2 regions of the Paenibacillus hebaui genome follow, and region 1 is predicted to be linked to the other one. Evidence: predicted binding sites of a transcription regulator. Region 1 holds the regulator's gene; the other holds the start of a gene.
The links. The regulator Rex, encoded in region 1, represses fermentation and respiration genes when NADH is low (regulators of the CRP and FNR family bind a similar motif). The targets are predictions, from matches to a motif close to TTGTGAAATATTTCACAA.

Region 1 (9,212 bases):
TGCGACAATTATGTAATCGACTGGTAAGAGGAATGAAATCGGGCCATCAAGCAAAAAATGAGTACAGGTCACTGCACTAATCCATTTTTTCAAGGGTGGGGATGCAACGATGTTCCAGCATGTTTTCGCAGAAATGAACGACATGTTAGATGAAATTATCAAGCGCTATCCTTCCGCTGAAGGCCTGAACAAAGAGGAATTGCTGCAAAAGTGGAACTTGCTGAAGCGAATGAGTGACTGCATGATTGATGAGTGGCTGATGTTTGAAGAAAAGATGAGCCAAGTAAGGGAAAGGGAAGTGGTTAAACCCGCTTCTCTTGAACCGGAACAGGAAGCTGTGACGGCTCTGCCTGAACTTCATCTGGAATGTTTCAGTCGAGGCCAGGGATATTTCAAACTGCAGATGTATCCGCAGGCGATTATGCAATTTTCCAGAGTTGTGACCGACTATCCGGAGAGTGCCCTAACTCGTTTCTACCTGGCTCTTGCTCATCTTAATCTGGAACAAGTCACCGAAGCCGGATTACATTTACATCGGATCATGCATCTGAATGGCTCACCGAGATTAAAAGGACTGGTATGTAATGTCCTGGGCTGTATTGAGGCCAAGCTTGAGAACCCTGATGGTGCATGTTCACTATTTGCACAGGCGCTTCAGCATGACCCAACGTTGACCGAACCACTGTACAACATGGAAGCCTGCCGGTTGAACAGCGGACAATTGCAATATGCAAATCAGCTGACTGCCCTGAATTAAGGGTGTTTGGCGGCATGAAGACGGTGTTCCCTCCTCTGGCATAGCGGCGGGGACACCGCCTTTTTTGTCAGTTAATTTTCAAATGCCCTTTTTTTTGCTATGCTGTAACATAGACTGGAATGGAAGGGATCGTACATTGCAATGAAATTTGCCGTATTGGATTTCGAAACAACCGGCACGCAGTCCGACGGTGAGATTATACAGACCGGACTCGCCATCATAGATCATGACAACAGCATTACTCAAATATATAGTTCTTATGTAAATCCTGGTGTGCCGATTCCTCCATTTATAACGGGGTTAACCGGTATTACCGATGAAGACGTGGCAGATGCTCCCTCATTAGAAGAGATGATGATGGAGATGGTTCCGCTGCTGGACGATGTCGTTCTTGTTGGGCACAACGTTTCTTTTGACTTTTATTTTCTGCAAAATGCTTTGGATCGTTGCGGTTATCTGCCGTTTACCGGAAGGATACTGGATACGATTGATTTCCTGAAGATTACATTCCCATCCTTGGGCTCCTATCAGCTCGGTTATGTATCTTCCGAATTCGGATTTCAACATGATCGCCCTCATCAGGCAGACAGTGATGCACTTGCGACAGCTTATGTGCTCCTAAAGTGTTTCGATGAGTTGCGCGAATTGCCGTTGATAACGATTCAGCGCCTTAGTGACCTGTTTGCGCCAGAAGATAGTGATCTAGGTTGGTTCTTCGATGGAATGCGCAGTGAGAGGGAAGCAGAGCCCATTCAAGATCTGGATGGACATACGTATTACCGTCAGCTCGCGCTAAACGTAAGTGACTGGACTGATATTGGTGCACCGCGTGATGAGCGGGAAGGCAATCCCCTGGAAGGTGTTAGCTTCGAGCAGTATATGGATCAGGTCAGAGATAATCTGAAAGAGACGTTGGATCATTACGAGGAGCGCGAGGCACAAACCCAGATGTTCAGTACGGTAAGGCAAGCACTGGATGAAGAGAAACATCTCTTGATTGAAGCTGGAACAGGTACAGGGAAATCACTAGGTTATCTATTGCCTGCGATCTATGAAAGTGTGAAGCAAGAACAGAAAGTCATGGTCAGCACACATACGATAAACCTGCAGGAGCAATTGAGAGAGCGGGATATTCCCATGCTGACCAAAGTCGTTCCTTTCCCGTTTAAGGCGGCTGTGTTCAAAGGACGTGGGCATTATCTATGCTTGCGCAAATTCGAGCACAAAATCAACAAACGTGAATTTGCTACACCCAAGGAGGACTACTTCACTGCGGCACAGATGATTGTCTGGCTCACCCAGACGGAGACCGGAGATGATGAGGAACTTAACCTCAGCGGCCGCGGAGGAGACTTCTGGGAGACCGTTCAGAGCGAGTCGGAGTCTTGTCTTGGACGCTCCTGTCCATGGTTCCGCAAATGTTTCTATCACCGGGCCAAACATGAGGCTGGACTGTCCGATATCGTCATTACAAATCACTCGAAATTGTTTACCGATGTCAAAGCAGCCCATCAGCTGCTGCCTGCCTACGAAAGTCTGGTGATCGATGAAGCCCATCATCTGGAGGACGTGGCAGGTAAGCACCTTGGCCTGCATATGAAATATTTCACGTTGGTCCATACATTGACTCGACTGTTCAAAGACAGCCGGAACGGTCAACTCCCGATGCTGCGTTCTCAATTGTCAGGTCATGAAAAGTCAGCGCAGTGGGGTTCCGTGATTGATCAGATGTTCCCACTTGCGGTTGAAGTTAAGGAGATGTGGGATCGGTTAAGTGATACATTGTTCGGTCTGCTGCCTGAACGAAGTGATGCTTCTCCAGGAGAGACGGGACAATTTTCCCTCCGGTTGAAACCTTCACAAAAACCTGCCAAATGGCAGGAGTTGCAGGATGTTGAGAACCAGATTTATGTAACGCTTGGTGACTTGATTCGTAAGGGCGACAAGCTGCTGCTTGAGGTAAAAGAAGATCAGGATGATTATCAGTCTGATAGTCTGATCACGGACATTACAGGCCTGCTCAAGGATCTGGCTATGATCAAGGATAATCTGCGTTTCTTTATGCGCATGGATGATGCCAATACCGTTTACTGGATGGAGGCTAGTGGCCAATTCCGCAGTAAATCACTGCAGCTGTACGCTGTTCCTGTTGATGTCAGTGCACAATTGAAGGATATGTTCTTTGATAAAAAGAAAAGTGTTGTGCTTACATCGGCTACGCTCTCCGTTGACAAGTCATTTCAATTCATGATTGAACAGCTTGGCTTACAGGAAGCTTCCGAGAATAATCGTCTATTGACGTCCATGCTGCCGTCTCCATTCAACTATCGCGATCAGGCCCTATTGGTTATTCCGCGTGACTTCCCAAGCGTGAAGGGCAGTGTAGGTGATGCTCACTTTGTGGAAATGCTGGTTCATTCACTGGCGGAGACGGCCATCGCAACGCGTGGGCGGATGATGGTGCTGTTCACTTCCTACCGCATGCTGAGACAAGTCTACGACCCGCTTAAAGAGGCATTGTCCGGCAACGACATCTCCTTGCTGGGGCAAGGGGTAGACAGTGGTAATCGCTCCAAGCTGACACGCCGTTTTCAGGAAGCAAAAGCAACCGTGCTTCTCGGAACAAGCAGTTTCTGGGAAGGGGTAGACATTCCCGGAGAAGCCTTGACCTGCCTAGCGATTGTCAGACTGCCCTTCCAGCCGCCAAACCATCCTTTGGTTGAAGCGAAGAGCGAGCTTTTGCAGCAACAGAAGAAAAATCCGTTTACGAAGCTGTCTGTACCTCAAGCGGTCATCCGTTTCAAACAGGGTTTCGGCAGGCTGGTTCGTACTGCCCAAGACAGAGGTATTGTCATTGTATATGATACACGCGTCATTGAAGCTTATTATGGCAAGTACTTTTTATATTCATTACCAGGTCCCAAGATGGAACATATGCTCACGCAGCAGATGGTTCCACGGATTGCGGAATGGCTCGAGAAACCAGCTGAGGAATAGCAATAACAGAGATGTTTCACCTGCTCAATCCTTGCAGGATGCTTGGATTTAGCGGTAAACTTTATGGATCATTCCTCTTCAAATATTTACAATGTAATGCACTTATTGCTTATATAAAGAGCATTCTATATGATTCCTTATCTTTCGTAATGGTTTCATGTGGATTGCTCCACTTTTTTCATCAATCTATCGAGGCATTGGTCAGGGGGAGCATATAATGAAATCGGATAAAATTTCGGAAGCCGTGGTGCGGCGCCTGCCTGTTTACTTGCGCTATTTGAGTGAATTGCATCAGCGTGAAGTCAATACGGTTTCTTCTCAAGAACTTGGACTGAGACTGGATCTGAATCCGGCTCAAATTCGTAAAGACCTGGCTTACTTCGGTGATTTTGGTCGTAAAGGTATTGGTTATGACGTTTCTTATCTGATTGAGAAAATTCGTCATATCTTAAAAATTGATCAGCAAATCAATGTAGCTCTTGTCGGAGCTGGTAATCTAGGACAGGCCTTGTCTAATTACAACGCATATCTGAAAGATAATATGAAGATTGTCGCTATATTTGATGCCTACGGTCCGAAGATTGGCAGTCAAATCAATAGTCTGATTGTTCAGCCGATGAATGAGTTAACGGATTCGGTCAAAAAGGATAACATTCGTATTGGAATTATTACAGTTCCGGATACGGAAGCTCAAAATGTAGCTGATCAGCTGATTGAATCCGGGATTGAAGCGATCCTGAATTTTGCACCGACGATTCTGAAAACTCCGCCGCATATCCGCATTCATCATGCCGATTTTACGACGGATCTGCTTAGTCTGGCTTATTACTTGGAGAACGGAAAGGACGACGAGGAAGATGACGACAACAAATAGATGGGTAATTCACAACGGCAAATTTGCCGTCAGTGAGGGTGCGAAATGGAAAGTGGTTCAAGGTTATATGGTCGTGGAGGATGACAAGATTGTGCATATTGGTGAGACATTGCCGGAAGGAGACGAAGGTCTGACCAAGGTTGATGGAAAAGGACTGTTCTTCCTGCCGGGTCTGATCAATACGCATGGTCACGCGGCTATGTCGCTTCTCAGAGGCCATGGAGACGATCTGGCGCTGCAGGTATGGTTGCAGGAGAAGATGTGGCCAATGGAAGCCAAGATGACGTCTGAGGACGTATACTGGGGCACATCGCTATCCGTGCTTGAGATGTTGAAAGGTGGAACAACGGCATTCCTGGATATGTATGATCATATGGATCAGGTTGCCAAAGTTGTTGAACAGTCCGGCGTGCGGGCAGCACTGGCCCGTGGTGTGATCGGTCTGTGCTCCGAAGAAGAACAATTGCGGAAGCTGGAGGAGTCGGCTGCTTTTGCTCGTGAATGGAATGGACAGGCAGATGGACGAATAACAACCGTAATCTCTCCACACGCACCCTATACTTGTCCTCCTGACTACATAGAGAAGCTGGTGCAGGTTGCACATGATCTGAATCTGCCGCTGCATACGCATATGTCTGAAACGCTTCGTGAAGTGGAACAGAACGTGACAGATTATGGATTGCGTCCGGTCGCACATTTGGAGAAACTGGGCTTCTTCTCACGTCCCTCTCTGGTCGCACACGCGGTGCATCTGAATGATGAAGAGATTGAAATCCTGGCACGGCATGATGTAGCGGTTTCCCATAATCCAGGTAGTAACCTGAAACTGGCTTCCGGTGTTGCGCGTGTCCCTGATCTGTTGAGAGCAGGTGTTACCGTTTCCCTCGGAACAGACGGACCGGCGAGCAACAACAACCTGGATATGTTTGAAGAGATGAGACTGGCTGCATTGATTCATAAAGGCGTATCCGGTGATCCTACGGCAGTACCAGCAGGAGAAGCGCTTACGCTCGGAACTTCGTATGGTGCAAAATCTATTTTCCTGAACAACACAGGTACACTGCAAGTAGGCATGAAGGCTGACTTTATTGCTCTGAACATCGAACAGGCCCATTTCTACCCGCATACGGATCTGATTTCCCATACTATTTACTCGGCATCTGCCAAGGACGTGGAGCATGTGTGGGTGGATGGTAAACAACTGGTCAAACATGGTGAATGTCTTACGATGGATGAAGAGCGCATTTTGCGAGAATCCCAACTGGCATTTAATGGTCTGCTCGCCCGCTAATTACAGGACAGCAGCGTCCTAGGGAAAGGAAGTTCGGCTTTTGAAGAAAAAAAAGAAGTGGATATGGATTTCGCTGCTGCTCCTGATTCTGATCCTGTTTGGACTTCAGCGCTATTATGTCTATGTAACCCAAGACCAGCGCCAAGAAGAGGCATTGGCTATACAGGCGGCACAGGAACAGCTAGGGATCACATCTTATGAAGAACTGCGAAAGTACGTCTGGGGACAGAAAGACGGCGGAGATAATATATACTGGACCTTGATCGGCAAGAATAAGGATAATCAGGAAGTTGTGGTGTGGGTCAAGTTTGACAAAAATAACAAACCAGTCACCGGTGCCAAAGCGGTTCATAGTGAACTATTGCAGAACGGCATGTCTGAAGCGCAAATTCGGAATCGATTCATCTCTGAAGTACCTGCTGGAGAGATTAAGAGAATTATGCCTGGTGTAGTTAACGGAATCTATGTATGGCAAGTCTATTATAACGATGATACACACAATTATTATCGCTTTTATCGCTTTAGTAATGGGGAGCAGGTTGATCTCGTCTACACGATCCCGAATAGGTAGATCAGCTAGCATACCCGTTATTTTCTGGGAAATGATTGCAAAGAACCGGCAGACGGAAACCCGACTGGACCGGTTCTTTGGCGTATATTCAATATCAGTTTTGATTTAAATAGTTAAAAATATTAATTTATTCATATTTTCGCCTTCGAAATTGTATATACGATGTGATATACTCAAATATGTATTCAAGGTAACATCAAACACAAATAATCCTGTTGGGTGCATCACAGGAAAAGCGTACATTAATTCATAATTATGCCTATAAGCTATAGGATGGGCCAAAATCATGGGAGGGGAAACTCACTTGAAGCTAAAAGTATTGCCTATTGCTTTAACTGCCGTCATTTCAGCCGTTCTGTTGTTTGGAGGTTGGTTTGTGTATCGTCAGATGGCTGTGCAAGGTCCAATTCAAAACATGGTGACCCAGTATGATGGAGTCAACGATGTTCAATTAACTATTAACCGCAATGATGTGCAGTTGAAACTTGATCTGCAGCCAGATGTTGATTTGGGCAGGTTGGTACAATATATTCACAAAGAAGGACAGACTTTAATTGGTACCCGCTCGTTAAAGCTTGATGTGGTGGACCATTCGAATGAAGCGTTAGAGTCTTGGTGGGGTGACGCCATGTTTACCGTAGCTCAGGCGATGGAAAACAAGCAATACACCGAGATTACACCAACCTTGTCCAAGATGGCGACGAATGGAATCAAGGTCAATACAGCAATGGACGATAATAATGTATATGTCAGTCTCAGAGACGGTGATGCCAGCAAGTTTATTATTCTGCCGCGTGTGCCCGGTCAGATAGGAGTGTGGCCCAATGCCTAAGTGGACGAAAGAAATTGCCATTGGATTTGTCCCTGTATTGATTGTTTTTCTTGCTTTTATAGGTGTAAACATTGTTCCGATTCTGATCGCGCTGATGGTTGTCGGAGCGTTGTTACTCGTGATGCAAATGCGCGGCGGGATTACGGTGGGAGCGGGTGAGGAGCGCAAACGCAAGAAAAAAGGACCTTCCAAACTTACCTTCGAAGAAATTGGTGGTCAGGAAAGTGCCAAGCAGGAACTTCGGGAAGCGCTTGATTTTCTCATCCGACATGAAGAAATTCAGAAGTTCGGGATTCGACCATTGAAAGGTATCTTGCTCACGGGTCCTCCTGGAACAGGAAAGACATTGATGGCCAAAGCGGCTGCTCACTATACCGATTCAATATTTGTAGCAGCATCAGGTAGTGAATTCGTCGAAATGTATGTCGGTGTGGGAGCTGGCAGAATCCGTGATTTATTTCGTGATGCCAGAACGCGTGCCGCCAAAGAAAACAAGGAAAATGTCATTATATTCATTGATGAGATTGATGTTATCGGCGGTAAACGTGAAGGTGGACAGCAGCGTGAATATGATCAGACGTTGAATCAGCTGTTGACGGAAATGGATGGCATATACTCTTCCGATACACCGCGAATACTTGTAATTGCTGCAACAAACCGAAAAGAGATGTTGGATAGTGCATTGACTCGTCCGGGACGTTTTGACCGTCACATTCAGGTGGACTTGCCTGACAAGAAGGGCAGAAAACATATTCTGGAGTTGCATGCAGTCAACAAGCCTCTCTTGGAGGGAGTTAGCCTGGACAAGACCGCGGAGGAATCCTATGGTTTCTCAGGAGCACAGCTGGAGAGTGTCATGAATGAAGCGGCAATCTATGCGATGAGAGATGACATGCTCCATATTGAACAGCGCCACTTGTCCCTTGCGATTGATAAAGTGATGATGGGTGAGAAGACAGACCGCGAATCAAGCGTTGAAGAAAAGAAACGAGTGGCTATTCATGAATTGGGTCATGCCATTATGGCTGAACTGGTTCGGCCCGGCAGCGTAAGTCAGGTAGCGCTCAGTCCACGTGGACAGGCTTTGGGATACGTGCGTCATAACCCTCAGCAAGAACAATTTCTGTACACGAAACGCTTTCTTGAAGAGCAGATCATGATTGCTTTGGGTGGTGCGGCTGCAGAGGAGATGTACTATGGTGGACGCAGTACAGGATCACGTAATGATTTTGAACAAGCGACCAATCTGGTGCAGACGATGATGGCATCTGGTCTTACATCTCTTGGTATTGTTAACATGGAAATGGTAACCACCGAAGAATTGATGCGGGAGAACAAGGACATCCTGCAAGACCTGATGGAACAGACCAAACGTTTGCTTGAAGCGCAACGGACAATTTTCGACAATTCACTCGACACGTTGATGAAGGAAGAAGTATTGTCTGGCGATCAATTTCGTTGTCAATTTCGTGACAACGCCCTTCTACCGGCATAATTTAATTATGTCGGTTATTTTTTTTTACATTTCACTCATGCTAAGATATTATTATATGTTGGGTCGAAATTTGTAATTTTCGGCGAACAGGGTACAATAGAGAAATAGAGAACCGAAAGGATGGAGCAGAACCATGTTTTTCAAAAAAATAGGAGTTGTCGGCGGCGGTACAATGGGACAAGGTATTTCCCAAATGCTTGCAGCCAAAGGACTTGATGTGCTTCTGGTGGAGCACACAACGGAGAAGTTGGATCATGCCTATGACATGATTGAAACTAACCTCGATAAGCAACTGGAGAAATGGGCTATTACGAAGGCGGAGAAGAAATTGATTCTCTCCCGCATTACCAAAGTTGCTCACTTGGCTGAACTGGGAACTTGCGATATGGTTATTG
Region 2 (9,212 bases), 810 kb from region 1:
GCTGCATATCACTGGTGAAGTGGACTTGGAACAGGAAGCTTGGCAGATACACGTGGAAGATAACGGACCTGGCATGGAACCCGAGGCACTCGCAACCATTATGCATTACATGGATCAATCCCAGGAGTGGGAGCGGCTCCCGGACCTTGAGATCAACGGGATGGGGCTCAGGAACATCTGGGTCCGATTGAAGTTATGGTATGGCTCGGCAGCCCACATGCAGATTACGAACAAGCCTTCCGGCGGTGTCATGATTACAATAGGTGGTTCCATTCGAAAGGAGCATGGCTGAACCCATGACGATCAAATACAGAACGATTATTGTGGAAGACGAAGCTTTGATTCGCCGTAATGTTTCGCGCAAATTCAGGGAGCTGGGCACCCGGTTCGAGGTGATCGGTGAAGCGAGAAACGGCCAGGAAGCGTTACAGCTTATTGAACAGTCCGTACCTGATCTGGTTGTAACCGATATTCAGATGCCGGTGATGAACGGACTGGAACTGGCCAAATATCTGTATTTTGCCTATCCGCATGTGAAGATTGTCATTCTGAGTGGTTATCATGAGTTTGAGTATGCACGACAGGCGATCAGTTACAAGGTGGAGGATTACCTTCTCAAACCATTGTCGGAAGAACAGCTTCGTACATTGCTAGATGCGATGGAACTCAAGCTCGGGAGCGCTGTTGATTCGCTTGCTCATGTCAGTGCTGTGCTGGATGAGCAGGTGAAACCAGAGGATATCGCAGAGGCCGTTAAGCTGTATCTGAAGCAGAACTACATGCATGAGATAACGCTTCAGGACATGGCAGGGCAGATGCATTTTAGTGTGGACTATCTGGGAAAGTGCTTCAAGAAGGTGACGGGGGAGACTCCGCTGAAATATATGACGGGCCTGAGAATCAATGAAGCGAAGCGATTGCTCGTCACGCACGAAAATATGGATATCAAGACGATTGGCGGAGCGGTAGGGTATAGCGATTCCCACTATTTCAGCCGTATTTTCAAAAACAAAACGGGCTTGTATCCAAGTGAGTATCGCCAGCAGTCACTGCAACGAAAAAAAGCCCTGTCCATGGATGATGAGCACCATGTTGACCTGAGCTGATTACTGGGCCAAAGCTTCTTCGGTTATTTTGCGAATATCAAACGGGGATCGGATACCTTCTTCAATGATGTCGGGGAGAATCTGTTCCAGGAAATATTGTACACAGTGGAGGTCGATATTTTTGATTTTGACCAATGCATAACGGTACATAACGATAAATTCTTTCTCCGTGTTGCCACGTTGGAGTTCGGCAAAGGCTTCGTACACTTGATCCATCTTATCTGCGACTTCCAGAATCAGTCCTTCGACAGATTGATCTTTGCCTTCGCGTAGCTGTCTGCGGAATATAGGCTGGAACTCTTCAGGAATATTTTCATTAATAAAATGTTCAACCATGCCTTCTTCCACCTTTTGCAGCATGGAACGCAGCTCCAGTGAATAATGTTTGACTGGCGTTTTGATATCACCGATGAAGATTTCACCATAATCATGACTGCTGGTAATCTCGTATAACTTTTTCCAATCAATGGCGACCCCATGCTGCTCCTCGATATCTGCGAGCGTTTTGGCGTACTGTACCACTTTCCAGGAATGAGCGGATACGCTATGCTCTTCGAATTTGAATTTGCCAGGTGTGCGAATAATACGTTCGAGATCGTTCAGTGACCTGAAGTACGTATGAATTCCCATATAAGCGATCATCCTTTGCTGAGATATAAATGTGAGGTATTATTCGACTATACACCCGTTATGTCAACTCTGGATTAACGCGGATTGCGGCGAAGGTAAAAAGAAGTTTTAATTCTCTACAGAAGGACGAGAGGATCAAAGAGAGGGGTAGGAGAAAGTACGCAGCTAATCGACAAACAATAAAAAAGCCACCATGTATGACTGAACGTGAGTTCGGCATCCATCGTGGCTTTAGTTGTGTAGATGTTGTGTTACCTACGTACATAAGTGCAGTTGGATCAAGAATTACGCTTTTTTTCGTACCGATGAAGTATACCAGTACGCCATACCGACAAACAGTGCACCGCCGATGATATTACCAAGCGTCACCGGAATCATGTTATGAAACCAGCCTGCCAAAGTAATCGTATCCGGGTGGTTCGGCAGGAGCCAGGACAAGGACAGCAAGGTCATATTGGCGACACTGTGCTCATACCCACTTGCGATAAAGGCGTACAGACACCACCAGATGAGAGCAATTTTGGCGATATCCTCTTTCGTGCGAGCTGCCATCCAGATCGCCAGACAGACGAGCCAGTTACAGAGAATGCCGCGGAAGAACAACTCAGACACGGGAGCGGCCATCTTTTTGGCAGAAGCAACGAATAACAGATGTTCGGGCGCAGCCGTTTTGAACAGGCCGCTGCCGACAATAAGTAGGCTGAGCAGGATCGCACCGAGCAAGTTGCCGAGGAAGACAAGTCCCCAGTTTTTCAGTGTATCTTTAACCGTGGTCCGGCCTGCGAGCGTGCTCATGGTGAAAAACATGTTGTTGCCTGTAAATAGTTCCGATCCGGCAAAGATAACCAGTGTGAGGGCGAGTCCGAAGGACATGCCCATCAACATGGTTTGCAGTGGTGACTGAGCCGCTAAGAGCGGAGCACCGATACTAAAGATCAGAATGATACCCAGGCCTACATAGGCACCAGCCATCAAGGCAGCAACCATGTAACGTGGCAGGCTCGCATTCATCTGATCCCGTTTTTTAACCGCAGCTTCAATAATTCCCTCAACACTTGGTGTATACATCACGGTTTCCTCCATTATTTAACATCGATCTTTCAACGTTGCGATGGAGCTATACAGCGATCCAGACCTGGTCATTCTCGACCTTCACCGGATACATCTGCACCTGACCGGTGTCCGGTGCTTGCACCAGACCGGTTGTCAGGTCGATTTTCCAATCATACAGCGGATCGTACAGATAATGCCCGGACACGATTCCTTCAGCCAGCGGCCCACCCTTAGGGTGGGGGGTGCGATTATCCGCTGCAAAGATAGTGCCATCCGATGCACGAAATACAGCTAGCTGATGGCCTTGAATCTCAACTACTCTTCCGATTCGTGGCAGGAATTCTTCAACTATTCCGGCAGGGAAGTAGGTTCCTGATTGTTTGGTCGTCATCTTAATACCACTCCTTATCTAATGAACATTCATCCTGTGTTTTGGTCTTTCAAGCTTGTTTATGGACGAGCCGATACTTCAATACCGTGGAACAGTTTGCTTTCGCCTTCCTCATTACGAATCGCTTTTTGCCAAGGCTCTTCGACATGTTCAAGAGCAAACTCAATCCGTTGCATCAGAGCTTTACGTTCTTCGAGGTTATCCACGACAACCGAACGAATATGCTCCAGGCCCATCCGTTCCACCCATTCGGAAGTCCGTTCCAGATAGTTACCTGTCTCGCGGTAATATTGCATGATCGCTCCGCACAATTCAATCAACTCGTCATCTGTTTTCACTTTGCACAGGGCATCAGCAAGTCTTGCTTTAATACCGCCGTTACCACCGATAAAGATTTCCCAGCCTCCGTCGTTACCAACGATACCAATATCTTTTGTACATGCTTCTGCACAGTTCCGTGGACAACCATTGACGGCATATTTAAACTTAGCTGGCAGATCCAGACGTTCGAATTTCCGTTCAATTCTGGCGCCCATAGCCATGGAATCCTGTGTACCGAATCGGCAGAATTGGGAACCGACACATGTTTTGACTGTACGCAGCGATTTGGCGTAGGCGTAACCCGAAGGCATATCCAGTTCAGCCCAGACTTTAGTCAAATCTTCTTTTTTGACTCCGATCAAGTCGAGACGCTGACCGCCAGTAACTTTGACTGCTTTAACATCATATTTGACCGAAATATCAGCAATGCGTTTGAGGTCCGCTGGTGTAGTCACTCCACCATACATCCGAGGTACAACCGTGTAAGTTCCATCTTTTTGAATATTTGCGTTCATGCGTTCGTTAACAAAACGGGATTCCTTCTCATCTTCGTGCGTGTCCGGTGCAATCATGCCAAGGTAATAGTTGATCGCCGGACGACATTTGGAACAACCCTCAGGCTGACTCCAGCCCAGAACATGCATGACTTCTTTGGTCGTTTGTAATCCCTTTGCACGAATCTCGGCTACGATCTCATCCCGTCCCATGGAAGTACATCCGCAGATTCCTTGTTTGGCTCCAGTACTGAAGTTGTCTCCAAGCACATATTGCAGAATCTGTTCAACAACGGGCTTACATCCACCGCAAGAGCGGGTTGCACCCGTACAAGCTTTGATTTCATCTACAGTGGTAAGGCCCTGGTTTGTGATTACATCGACAATGGTTCCTTTAGTCACCCCGTTACATCCGCAGACGATTTCGTCTTCGGGCATCGTTTCAACAGAGGTTGTTTTTTTATGACCACCGCAGCCTGTGCCCATGAGCGAACCGTATAATTCCTCGGTCATTTCGGTTTGATTTTTGATCAGCTTTTGCAATTCGGCAGAATCCGTAATGTCACCGAAGAGAACGGCACCGACCATTTTATTGTCGCGAAGCAGAATTTTTTTGTAGGTCCGTTTCCAGTCGTCTTTATGTGCAATGACGATGTGCTCCGGACTGTCGATGAATTCACCGGTTGAAAAGACGTCCACACCCGAAATTTTCAATTTCGTGGATACAACAGAACCTTCATAAGGCGCCGTCTCAACACCGCATATATGCTTCGCCAGAATCATGCCTTGCTCGAACAATGGGGCAACGAGGCCGTAACATACCCCGCGATGCTCTGTACATTCCCCGACTGAATACACATTCTCAAGTGAAGTCCGCATATAGTCATCCACGAGGATACCCCGGTTAACTTCCATACCGATCTCCACAGCTACAGCTGTATTCGGCTTGATCCCTACAGCCATAACAACAAAATCAACATTCAGTACAGAATCATCGGCAAAACGAATACCTTCAACCCGGTCACCGCCCAGCAGTTCGGAAGTCTGTGCTCCCATTTTGAATCGAATGCCCTGACGTTCCAGTTCGGCTTTTAACATGGCTGAAGCTTGCGGATCAAGCTGACGCTCCATCAAATCATCCATCAGATGCACGACGGTAACTTCCATCCCGAGTTGTACCAACCCTTTGGCAGCTTCAAGACCGAGGAGTCCGCCACCGATAACGGCAGCTCTTTTGTACTGTTTGGCAGCTTCCAGCATAATATTGCAATCGGCGATATCACGGAAACCGACGACACCCTCTTTGTCATGTCCCGGAACCGGGAGAATAAAGGAGTTGGAGCCTGTTGCGATGATGATTTTATCATAAGGGAAGCGGGTACCTTCCTCTGTCACGACTTCACGTGTATCCGAATCAATTCGGGATACGGTTGTTCCTGTATGGAGAGTAATCCCATAATCCTCATACCAGTGGAGATCATTCAGCACGATGTCATCAAGTGTTTTGCTACCTTCCAATACATAGGACAACATAATGCGATTGTAGTTAGGGTAGGGCTCTGTGCCAAATACGGTAATATCAAATCGCGAAGTTAATTTTAAAATTTGTTCAACTGTGCTGATTCCTGCCATACCATTACCAATCACAACGAGTTTTTCCTTGTTTCCGTTCATATGTGTAGGCCTCCTTGGATAAACATTTACATTAGCTACATTTTTATTGGCTTATATTTGAATTATACAAGTCTTTGCCGACATCCAATGTGATTTAATTCACTAATAACGATATTAGGATCACAAATAAATAAGTGTGATGCCGGTCACAGAATCACATTTTTATTTTCGGATGGAAGGATGGAATGCATATGTGGATGGGTGTTATAAGGGTATATAAATAAGAAATACGAACTATTGTTCTTATTTTCTTTTCGTTGTAATATCGGAAGTGGGCGTTTATATTCCCTATTTCTTCGAAAGGAAGTTTTTGCATCATGATGGGAAGAACCCACCTGATTATTGGGACAGGCGTATCGCTCTCTGTTCTTCAATTGGCCGGCATACCCGTTACAGCACCAGCAGTTACTGTTGCACTGATTGGTTCCTTGCTACCGGATATCGATGAGCCTAATTCGTTACTGGTATCCAAGGCCTTGCCGAACAGTCTGATCAGGCTGCTCCAGACAATCCTGTTGCCAATAGCTGTATTTGTTTATTTTTATGTTCCGGTCAAGCCCTGGAATCTGTTGCTCGCCGTTCTGATTGGGCTGGTATCCTTCCTGCCCTCACGCTCACTTCGCAAAGTGCTGATGTTCGCGATTGGGTTGGGACTAGTCTTCTATGGTCATGCGTTTGCACCGTGGAATCTGATCGCAGGCAGTTTGTTGATGCTTTGCACCACGCTGACCCACAGGGGATTGACGCATTCGATCTACGGAACTGCTGTATGGGCCGGGCTGCTCTATAGCACAACGCAGCAGCAGGGACCGGAGATCTGGGTAGCTGGGGGCACGGCATATGCCATGCATCTGTTGGCTGATTCTCTGACCAATCGGGGCATCCGTCCGTTACCACCGCTCAAGTGGCGTATACGGGTCAATCTGATGAGTACAGGAACCAAGCGTGGAGCCGTTGTGGAAAATGTCTGCATTGTGCTTACCCTTATTTTGGCTTGGTTTGCGTTTTCACCGCTATTTCTATAGCCATCAATAAACGCCAGTCCGCATATGATGGACTGGCGTTTACTGGTATGCTGTTCATACTGAAATGGATGGCAACATCAATGAGCCGATTCAAGTTTGAGAAGGTGAATCGGTAAGACTGTCAATATCTGAAGAGCCAAATACAAATAAGGCAACAAGAATGACTATGATTAATAGCTCAGCGAACCCAATACCGTCAAAGTCAGACATCACTCCAACCTCTTTTCTTGGCGTTTAAGAATTTATTCTTTGCTGGAAAGCACGTATAACGTCATTTAAAGTCATATCGCCGCCGATTTCATCCAGGAATTGTACCAGTTTGTCTTGATTCGATGGTGTAATATTTTGTAGTGTTTTATATTGCCCTACCAATTCAACGACCAATGTGGCTTCTCGAAACAACGTGACCGCATCCACTCTTAACTTCCCACTCACCAGTAATGCTGCAACAATAAGTTCCAGATTTTTTCCTTTTAGGTTGCCATTGAGAAGGGTGTTTGCAGCATTTGTTTTTTTGGAACCTTTATTCGATTTTCCGTTCCTTCTCACTGCCATAAGAGGTCCCCCGCTGCTTGATGTTTACTTCTCTTACCGTTGTTGTATCTTATGTATTTTTTCCTATAGTGTTCTAACGATTAAACTAATATAGTCGCACAAAAAAGAGACACCCGGATGAAATCAGGATGCCTCTTCATTTAAAAGAAGATGAAGTAATCAAGCAGGTTCAGATCACAAGATCCTCACTTAAATCAATCATTACGCGTTTTCAATAATGGTATTCATCGTTGTCCGATCCAGACCCTTCACCAGCTTCACGATCAGCGCTTTGGCTGCATCATAGTCATCCGTGTGAATGATGGAAGAAGAGGTGTGAATGTAACGAGCACAGATGCCAATTACCGTTGAAGGTACGCCGACTCCGCTCAGATGAACTGCTCCAGCATCGGTACCGCCTGGTGAGACGAAATACTGCATTTTGATCTGATTGGATGAAGCGGTGTCCTGAACATATTCAACCATACCCCGATGGGTAAACATGCCTGGATCAAAAATACGAAGCAAAGCACCTTGTCCGATGTGACCGAACGACTGTTTGTCACCTGTCATATCATTCGCCGTGCTACAGTCGAGTGCGAAGAAGATATCAGGCTGAATCAGGTTGGCGGCAGTCCGTGCACCACGAAGCCCCAGTTCTTCCTGAACAGTTGCACCGGAATAGAGCGTGTTAGGCAGCTTTTCCTTGTGCAGTGCTTCAACAAGTTCAAGTGCAAGTCCTACTCCGTAACGGTTATCCCACGCTTTTGCCATGATTTTCTTCGGATTGGCCATCGGTGTGAATTCGCAGATGGGCACGATCTGCATCCCCGGATGAATACCCCAGGATTCTGCTTCTGCACGGTTGTCCGCACCGATATCAAGGTACATGGAATTCAGATCCACCGGTTTATTCCGTTGTGATTCATCCAGCATGTGAGTAGGTGTAGAACCTACAACCCCGGTAATCCGGCGCTCAGGTGTGATGATTTGCAAACGCTGAGAAAGAACAGCCTGACTCCACCATCCGCCCAGTGGACGGAATTTAATCATGCCTGTTTCGGTAATGCCTGTGGTCATGAAACCAACCTCGTCAAAGTGTCCGGCTACCATGACTTTGGGACCGGATTCCTCTCCACGTAATACACCAAAAAGACTCCCCAGACGATCTTGAACAAATTCATCGGTATAAGCGGATAGTTGCTCTTTCATCCAGCCGCGAAGCTCACGTTCAAAACCGGATGCGGAAGGGAACTCCGTTAATGTGCGGAACATATCCATCGTTTTTTCATTCATGTGTCAACAGCTCCTCTGTATGTATATCAGGTCTCGGCAGAACGGCTGCCAGACTGTTGTCCTTGAGCAGGACATCTTATTTAACCACTGGTCACACTATAGTATGGGCCTTGCAGACGGAATTGTCCATGTCTATGTCACGTATCACAGGTCTGCATTTTGCCTCTTTTTGTTGCCAAATGGGCTGCAAAATCCGCACGTGCCTTAATCCTGAAGCAGCAACATTGAATATGCATATAGTGAGGAATAGTTGTGCGTACCTTGTATTCGACGGGATCCCTTATTCGTTTGCTGACAGCAGGAAGGAGTTGGGACAATAGATGAAGCCACCCGAGGAAGGAAATGAGAGTTTACTTTTAATCGTCCTTTTTATTTTGCTCGTGATCTTTCTGCTTTATTTATAAAATGTACAAGGCCTCTGATCCGGTGCTGAGCGACTCATCTAATTCGGCTACTTCATCTTGCTGGAAACATATACTGTCTGTCGCCGGATACATAACCTTCCGATTATTAACAAACAATGAATAGAGAATTACACACATAGGCATTCAGCCGTAGCTTTTGACTCATTTCCACATAAAGGAGGTTTTGCGTCGTGCCATCTCAAACGAAATCAGGTAGCGAGAAAAAAGCATCGTCTCTGTCCATCAGTGAACAGGATTACAAAAAGGTGGCCAAAAAACATGAG

Region 2: the regulator Rex is predicted to act here: its motif matches at 5,757-5,774, upstream of nirB (nitrite reductase large subunit NirB).

What each region holds. Positions count from the first base shown of each region.
Region 1 is NZ_CP196836.1:4,370,333-4,379,544, reverse strand. Features, by position in the region: gene panD (aspartate 1-decarboxylase) at 1-16, shown strand, start outside; gene ACR32F_RS19270 (tetratricopeptide repeat protein) at 110-757, shown strand; gene dinG (ATP-dependent DNA helicase DinG) at 899-3,754, shown strand; gene ACR32F_RS19260 (redox-sensing transcriptional repressor Rex) at 3,972-4,628, shown strand; gene ACR32F_RS19255 (amidohydrolase) at 4,612-5,919, shown strand; gene ACR32F_RS19250 (cell wall elongation regulator TseB-like domain-containing protein) at 5,960-6,490, shown strand; gene ACR32F_RS19245 (hypothetical protein) at 6,795-7,322, shown strand; gene ACR32F_RS19240 (AAA family ATPase) at 7,315-8,817, shown strand; gene ACR32F_RS19235 (3-hydroxyacyl-CoA dehydrogenase family protein) at 8,951-9,212, shown strand, end outside.
Region 2 is NZ_CP196836.1:5,179,212-5,188,423, reverse strand. Features, by position in the region: gene ACR32F_RS23575 (cache domain-containing sensor histidine kinase) at 1-292, shown strand, start outside; gene ACR32F_RS23570 (response regulator transcription factor) at 285-1,106, shown strand; gene ACR32F_RS23565 (YfbR-like 5'-deoxynucleotidase) at 1,107-1,736, opposite strand; gene ACR32F_RS23560 (formate/nitrite transporter family protein) at 2,022-2,804, opposite strand; gene nirD (nitrite reductase small subunit NirD) at 2,854-3,180, opposite strand; gene nirB (nitrite reductase large subunit NirB) at 3,240-5,669, opposite strand; gene ACR32F_RS23545 (metal-dependent hydrolase) at 5,987-6,694, shown strand; gene ACR32F_RS23540 (hypothetical protein) at 6,929-7,249, opposite strand; gene ACR32F_RS23535 (M42 family metallopeptidase) at 7,451-8,524, opposite strand; gene spoVAC (stage V sporulation protein AC) at 9,120-9,212, shown strand, end outside.